2 regions of the Gottfriedia sp. NPDC056225 genome follow, and region 1 is predicted to be linked to the other one. Evidence: a T-box and tRNA genes for the amino acid it is inferred to sense, from the RefSeq annotation. Region 1 holds a T-box; the other holds one or more tRNA genes.

Region 1 (3,651 bases):
TCTTGTACGTCATCAAATTTGTTGTTTAAGATTTCATCAACTATCTTATTTCGAGCTTCGCGTTGCGTTTTGAAAAAATCAAATGCATCATGAGAGATTTGAAACTTTCCTCTTGATCTAGCGATTTGTTAACCTGGAAGAATCTTTTTATGAATCCAATCCCGAACAGTTTCCGGTGTGATACCAAAATAGTTTGCGACTGTTTTTGTATCGACAAATTCACTTTCGTTCATAATCTGGTTCGATTGAATCTTCCGGTAATAGAAAGACAATTTTTCCGTCTAATTCAGCAGTTTCTTTAATGGAATAAATAATTTTTTGAATAATTTCCTTTCCTTCGCCTTTAGATAACAAAGGATACGTTGCACTAATTTGTGCAATTAAGTCATCTTTTGTGAAAAATACGTTTGACTGATTCGCTGGCATTGAAAACACCTCCTATTTTTACTATAGCTTGTTTATTACAAGTTCAACAAGATTTGCAAGATTGATTTCGTAATACAAATTTCGCGGTTCAAAGTAAGAGTAAAAAAAGGAAATATAACCGTTTGGTTGGAAAATCGTATTCTTTGAAATCTAGTTTACATTTAGATACAAAAAAAGATGAGCGCTGTTTAATACAGAGTTCATCTTTTTTATGTTGGATAACCTTTTTCTAGAGTGTGTGGATAGCTTAAAACAAGCTTTTCGATCCCCTTTATGACCTTCTAAATAACCTCAAACAAATCTTAGAACCAATCTTTTTTCTTGAACCACATCACTAAGCCAATCACGATAATTAGCATGATTGCCCAACAGTAATAATAACCATACTTTAACTGAAGTTCAGGGATGTGAATAAAATTCATCCCGTAAACACCTACGATGAATGTTAATGGCATGAAAACAATCGAGACAGATGTTAACATTTTCATCGTTTTATTCATTTTGTGTGAGTTAGTGGAAATATAACTTTCTCTGATGTCATTTGCCATTTCTCTGTTATCTGAAATGTCATCTAATAATTTCACTAAGTGATCGTAGACAATACGTAATTTCTTTGTCGTTTCTTTATCAATTTCAACATGTGTTGAATTTAAAATACGGTAAATTAAATCCTTTGTTGGTTTAACAGTTTTTCTGACTTTAGATAATTTACTTACTTGTGTTTTGATTCCATCGATCATATTAAGGTCGGAATTTGTTCCTAATTCATCAATGTCTTCAATGTCATCCTCGATTTTTTGGACAATTGGAAAGAATTTATCTGCTATTTCATCGCAAATGTGGTATAGAATTTGTTCTGGCTTCAGTCCTTTTATACTCTTTAATCCTTTTACTTTGTTCCACACAATTTGTAATACACTTGTCGCATCCCAACAAAATGAAACGATGTACTTGTGAGACAAAAAGAGATCAATTTCAGTTTGTTCCATGTTCTCGTTTAATGATTGTAGAACGATAAAACGATAGCCTTCATAATAGTCCATTTTCGGTCTTTCTTTATAGCTTACACAATGTTTAATTGCTATTTCATCGAAGTGGAATTTGGTTCGCAATAAGTCAATTTCTTCTGTTTTAGGATTTTCAAAATCGACCCAAACCCAATCAATTCGTTCGGAATTTAATTCTTCAATCGATACATCAAATGCAATTGTTCCGTCTTTAAATACAGCCATTGTTTTGATCATATCTCGCACTCCCTATTTCTCGTTAACTTTCTCCAAAATCAGTTTAACACAATATTTCTGTTTCGTTTTGAAAAAAATTATGAAGAAGTTTTCACGAAATAAACACTACAGCAATGTTTGAAATCAAAAAATTAGAAACAGAATAGAATAATTAAAAACGGATAAGATTGAACGTTATTTTAGCATTTTTAGCGTTCTCACATTAAAAAAGTATAAGAAAAGTTATAACAATAAACTAAAATAACCGAATTTGAATAAACTAAAAAATAAATTTAAGAAAACTTTGACTTTTTATTTGACGATGGATATAATAAATTACAATAAAAGCACACAAATTAATTCAATGACGAGATAAGTAATTTTCGTAACTGTTCTAAAGAGAGCTGGGGTAGCTGAAAACCGGTGAATAGTACTTAAATGAAGATCCTCTCCGAGAAGTCAAACTGAAATTAAAGTAGGTTTGAACGGGTGTCTACCGTTAAAAGGAACGCGTATGATTGTACGTGACTGAGTGCTATTGAAGAACGGACTTTTTCAATAGAATTAGGGTGGTATCGCGGTTAAACCCGTCCCTTACTATAGGGGCGGGTTTTTTGTGTGCTTTAAAAAAATAAGAGAGGCGATATCAAATATGAAAGAATCAGTTCAAAATCGTGAAAAAAGAGTCAGTGAATATTGGTCAAAAAATAACACATTTTTAAACTCAATTGAACAAAGAGAAGATCATCAATCATTTGTTTTTTATGAAGGCCCCCCAACTGCAAATGGCTTGCCACATGTTGGTCATGCTTTAGGTCGTACAATTAAAGATGTTGTAGCTAGATATAAAACAATGGCTGGTTACCAAGTTATTCGCAAAGCCGGATGGGATACTCATGGATTACCTGTTGAACTTGGCGTTGAAAAGATGCTTGGAATTTCAGGGAAAGCAGAAATTGAACAATATGGAGTAGAAGCCTTTCTTGCTAAATGTAAAGAAAGTGTATTTACTTATGAGAAACAATGGCGTGAATTTACTGAGCAATTAGGTTACTGGGTAGATATGGATGATCCTTACGTAACATTAGATAACTCATATATTGAAAGTGTTTGGAATATTCTTGGGACAATACACGAAAAAGGATTATTAGTAAAAGGGCATCGTGTTTCACCTTATTGCCCTAGCTGTCAAACTTCCCTTAGCTCACATGAAGTAGCACAAGGCTATAAAGACGTGAAGGATTTATCTGCTACGGTTAAATTCAAATTGCTAAACGAGGAAAATGTCTCTTTTCTAGGTTGGACGACAACTCCTTGGACACTTCCTGCTAATGTAGCATTAGCTGTTAATCCACAAATGGAATATGTCCGTGCCAAAAAAGGAGAAGAAGTATTTATACTTGCTAAAGCTTTAGTAGAAAAGGTATTAAAAACTGATTATATTATCTTATCTGAGTTCGTAGGAGCGGACTTAATCGGGATTGAATACTTAGCACCATTTAATTTTGTACGTGTTGAAGTCGGTCACAAAGTCATTAAAGCAGATTTTGTCACTGAAAATAGCGGTACTGGAATTGTTCATATCGCACCTGCATATGGAGAAGACGACTATAAAGTTGCTCAAGAAAATGGATTATCATTTGTAAATGTTGTGAATGAAAAAGGTCAATATACTGAAGAAGTGACCAATTTTAAAGGAAGATTTGTTAAAGAATGTGATGTAGACATCGTAAGATATTTAGCCGAAAATGAACTTTTATTTAGTAAAGAAAAATATGAGCATAGCTATCCTCATTGCTGGCGATGTGATTCTCCATTACTTTATTATGCAAATGAAAGTTGGTTTATCAAAACTACAGCATTAAAAGATCAATTTATTAAAAATAACGAAGAAGTAACATGGCATCCAGATCATATTAAACATGGCAGATTTGGTAATTTTTTAGAACAAATGGTAGATTGGAACATTAGTCGTAAACGATATTGGGGTACTCCATTAAAT
Region 2 (3,651 bases), on a different contig from region 1:
CTTGTAATCAGTAGGTTGAGGGTTCAAGTCCTTTAGTCGGCACTCTTTTTGAGCCATTAGCTCAGTTGGTAGAGCATCTGACTTTTAATCAGAGGGTCGAAGGTTCGAATCCTTCATGGCTCACCATTTTCTCAAAAAGAAAATATTTGCGGGTGTGGCGGAATTGGCAGACGCGCTAGACTTAGGATCTAGTACTTCGGTGTGGGGGTTCGAGTCCCTTCACCCGCACCATTTATAATTTAAAAGCAGTATACGCGGAAGTAGTTCAGTGGTAGAATACAACCTTGCCAAGGTTGGGGTCGCGGGTTCGAGCCCCGTCTTCCGCTCCACATATGCTGCCGGGGTGGTGGAATGGCAGACACACAGGACTTAAAATCCTGCGGGGGTTGACCCCGTGCCGGTTCGAGTCCGGCCCTCGGTACCATTTATAATATGCGCCCGTAGCTCAATTGGATAGAGCGTTTGACTACGGATCAAAAGGTTATGGGTTCGAGTCCTTTCGGGCGCGCCATATTGTATCACCTGTAATTCTAAACGGGAAGTGGCTCAGCTTGGTAGAGCACCTGGTTTGGGACCAGGGGGTCGCAGGTTCAAATCCTGTCTTCCCGACCATTTAAAACATGGGGCCTTAGCTCAGCTGGGAGAGCGCCTGCCTTGCACGCAGGAGGTCAGCGGTTCGATCCCGCTAGGCTCCACTTAGAAAACTTAAATGAATTATTATGGCGGTGTAGCTCAGCTGGCTAGAGCGTACGGTTCATACCCGTGAGGTCGTGGGTTCGACTCCCTCCGCCGCTACTTATTTTTTTTAGGACCTTTAGCTCAGCTGGTTAGAGCAGACGGCTCATAACCGTCCGGTCGTAGGTTCGAGTCCTACAAGGTCCACCACTTATCAATGGAGTAATACCCAAGTCTGGCTGAAGGGATCGGTCTTGAAAACCGACAGGGGTGTAACAGCCCGCGGGGGTTCGAATCCCTCTTACTCCTCCATTTTTATTAAATCTCATATTAATGAATCTAACTTAGTTAGGATTCACATTATCGCGGGGTGGAGCACGAACGAATATGCTTCGAAGGAATTACTTCAGCATACCAATCGAGCCGCTACTTGCATAAACATCCTGAGATTGGGATGGTCTTAAAGAAATAAACTTCATGGATCTAATTAAAATAGTATCCACATTATCGCGGGGTGGAGCAGTCTGGTAGCTCGTCGGGCTCATAACCCGAAGGTCGCAGGTTCAAATCCTGTCCCCGCAACCAAATGGTCCCGTGGTGTAGCGGTTAACATGCCTGCCTGTCACGCAGGAGATCGCCGGTTCGATCCCGGTCGGGACCGCCATTTAAGATGGCTCGGTAGCTCAGTCGGTAGAGCAGAGGACTGAAAATCCTCGTGTCGGCGGTTCGATTCCGTCCCGAGCCACCATCTTAAATAAGTTGAACTAGTTATGGAAACGTACAATATTTAAGATAAATAATTTAATTAAGCCGACTTAGCTCAATTGGTAGAGCAACTGACTTGTAATCAGTAGGTTGAGGGTTCAAGTCCTTTAGTCGGCACTCTTTATGGCGGTCGTGGCGAAGTGGTTAACGCATCGGATTGTGGTTCCGACACTCGTGGGTTCGATTCCCATCGGTCGCCCCATATTATGCGGGTGTAGTTTAATGGTAAAATAGAAGCCTTCCAAGCTTCGGTCGTGGGTTCGATTCCCATCACCCGCTTTTTTATAAAATTTAATGGGCCTATAGCTCAGCTGGTTAGAGCGCACGCCTGATAAGCGTGAGGTCGATGGTTCGAGTCCATTTAGGCCCACCATTAAATTTATAATTAATTTTTCCGCAGTAGCTCAGTGGTAGAGCACTCGGCTGTTAACCGAGTGGTCGTAGGTTCGAATCCTACCTGCGGAGCCATTATGATAGAGAAGTACCCAAGTGGCTCAAGGGGCGCCCCTGCTAAGGGTGTAGATCGGGTAACCGGTGCGAGGGTTCGAATCCCTTCTTCTCTGCCATATTTTTTTTTGGCCCGTTGGTCAAGCGGTTAAGACACCGCCCTTTCACGGCGGTAACACGGGTTCGAGTCCCGTACGGGTCATAACTAAAGCTCAGTTATTTGTGATAACACAGGTAACTGAGCTTTTTATTTGTCTTTATAATTAGGGACTCAAACAACAATATGAGAAAGATTTCCTCTATCATCACTGTAGCAGTGATAACTCCGTTCGATTTATATAAACAGTCGAATCCAATAACGCCTCGCAGCAAATCATATCACCGGATCTTATTTAATGGTGGTTTTCAGTAGTATAACTGGACAAATAGATGCCTTCTAGAGCTATTTATATAGAGCATCCATCTTAAACTCCGAATAGGTAACGTTAAACGTAATATTCCCAAATAATGAAAATGTTTTAATGTGAACTTCTCAAATAAAATGCTTTTTGAAAAAAAAATGGACGAACCTAATTATTAATATAAAAGCCAAGAATATTCACTTTATAAAATAGTCTGATTATTCTTCTGCTTTTTTAAACGCTTTAATTTCATCATCTAAAAGGGCATTCGTTACTAATCCTTCATTCAACTCAGTATTATTGTCCCAATCGAATTCATCCCCTAGTTCTTTAATAAAATCAATTAATCACATCTATAATTAGAAAAGATAATTTGTGTTTATAGATACTAACAAACAAATAAATATTTCCACATACGTGCAAAATATTTTCAATCTCTTTTACAAATATAGTAATAGAAACAACGCATTTCAGAAGTAGCTCTCCATGGTGTAAACCTGCACTCTTCCTTTGAACTTCATTCGGGTTACATACATATTTCTCACTTTAAAACTAATAGCCGTATCACTTAGTTTAAACTCCAACACGATTATATCCTAGCACTTAATTGCAATATCAGTATTATTCATAAATATTATTACTATTATGGAATCTTCAACAACTGTTTTTACTTCTATAATTTGTTTATGAAATGATGAATATCTTTAAATACTTTAACGGAAAAATAGAAAAGATTTTCAATTTGAGAGAATTGTTAGGAGATAGACTATATTTAAAGTCATTCCTTCTTTATACTTACCCTTAATATTTAATCTGAAATTAGAAAGCAAGAAATTGAAAGCTAGCGAAGGATCTTGATGCTAAAATGTGAATAGCTAAAGATGAGGTGAGTGATCGAATGAACGGATTAAATAATCAAGTTATGTGGACTGCAGTTGAGGAATGTGATGAAAACTATGATGGCGTTTTTATTTATGCAGTAAAGTCTACTGGAATCTGTTGTAAGCCTTCGTGTAAGTCAAGAACCCCTTTAATAGAAAATGTATCGTTTTATCCATCACTTTCATTAGCAATAAATGATGGTTATCGTCCATGCAAAAGATGTCAACCTGACTTACTTCACACAAGTGAGGAGGATATAATTTTTTCAGCCAAACGCTTTATTGAAAAAGAGTATCGAAGTAGTTTATCTTTAGATCGGTTAGCAATTGAAGTAGGAGTAAGTAAATTTCACTTACAGAGATTATTTAAAAAGTCTACAGGTTTCTCTCCGCTAGAATATGCAACTAAGTTGAAAATGAATGAGGCTGCGAGATTGCTAAGAGAGACTGATGAAACGATAACAGAAATAGCACATAATCTT

The links. A T-box is a leader RNA that pairs with one kind of tRNA and senses whether it is charged. The one in region 1 lies ahead of ileS (isoleucine--tRNA ligase), so its partner is inferred to be a tRNA-Ile.
Region 2: it encodes a tRNA-Ile, which carries the amino acid that the T-box ahead of ileS (isoleucine--tRNA ligase) is inferred to sense. The anticodon was not compared.

Annotation. Positions count from the first base shown of each region.
Region 1 covers NZ_JBHJTJ010000020.1:49,378-53,028, forward strand. Annotated here, with positions in the region: gene ACFCYN_RS14240 (HU family DNA-binding protein) at 220-426, opposite strand; gene corA (magnesium/cobalt transporter CorA) at 729-1,670, opposite strand; T-box leader at 2,005-2,247, shown strand; gene ileS (isoleucine--tRNA ligase) at 2,302-3,651, shown strand, end outside.
Region 2 covers NZ_JBHJTJ010000005.1:209-3,859, forward strand. Annotated here, with positions in the region: tRNA gene ACFCYN_RS05365 (tRNA-Thr) at 1-42, shown strand, start outside; tRNA gene ACFCYN_RS05370 (tRNA-Lys) at 51-126, shown strand; tRNA gene ACFCYN_RS05375 (tRNA-Leu) at 149-231, shown strand; tRNA gene ACFCYN_RS05380 (tRNA-Gly) at 255-329, shown strand; tRNA gene ACFCYN_RS05385 (tRNA-Leu) at 338-424, shown strand; tRNA gene ACFCYN_RS05390 (tRNA-Arg) at 435-511, shown strand; tRNA gene ACFCYN_RS05395 (tRNA-Pro) at 536-612, shown strand; tRNA gene ACFCYN_RS05400 (tRNA-Ala) at 623-695, shown strand; tRNA gene ACFCYN_RS05405 (tRNA-Met) at 722-795, shown strand; tRNA gene ACFCYN_RS05410 (tRNA-Ile) at 809-885, shown strand; tRNA gene ACFCYN_RS05415 (tRNA-Ser) at 895-987, shown strand; tRNA gene ACFCYN_RS05420 (tRNA-Met) at 1,184-1,260, shown strand; tRNA gene ACFCYN_RS05425 (tRNA-Asp) at 1,264-1,339, shown strand; tRNA gene ACFCYN_RS05430 (tRNA-Phe) at 1,348-1,423, shown strand; tRNA gene ACFCYN_RS05435 (tRNA-Thr) at 1,485-1,557, shown strand; tRNA gene ACFCYN_RS05440 (tRNA-His) at 1,567-1,642, shown strand; tRNA gene ACFCYN_RS05445 (tRNA-Gly) at 1,649-1,719, shown strand; tRNA gene ACFCYN_RS05450 (tRNA-Ile) at 1,737-1,813, shown strand; tRNA gene ACFCYN_RS05455 (tRNA-Asn) at 1,834-1,908, shown strand; tRNA gene ACFCYN_RS05460 (tRNA-Ser) at 1,916-2,006, shown strand; tRNA gene ACFCYN_RS05465 (tRNA-Glu) at 2,018-2,089, shown strand; gene ACFCYN_RS05470 (bifunctional transcriptional activator/DNA repair enzyme AdaA) at 3,187-3,651, shown strand, end outside.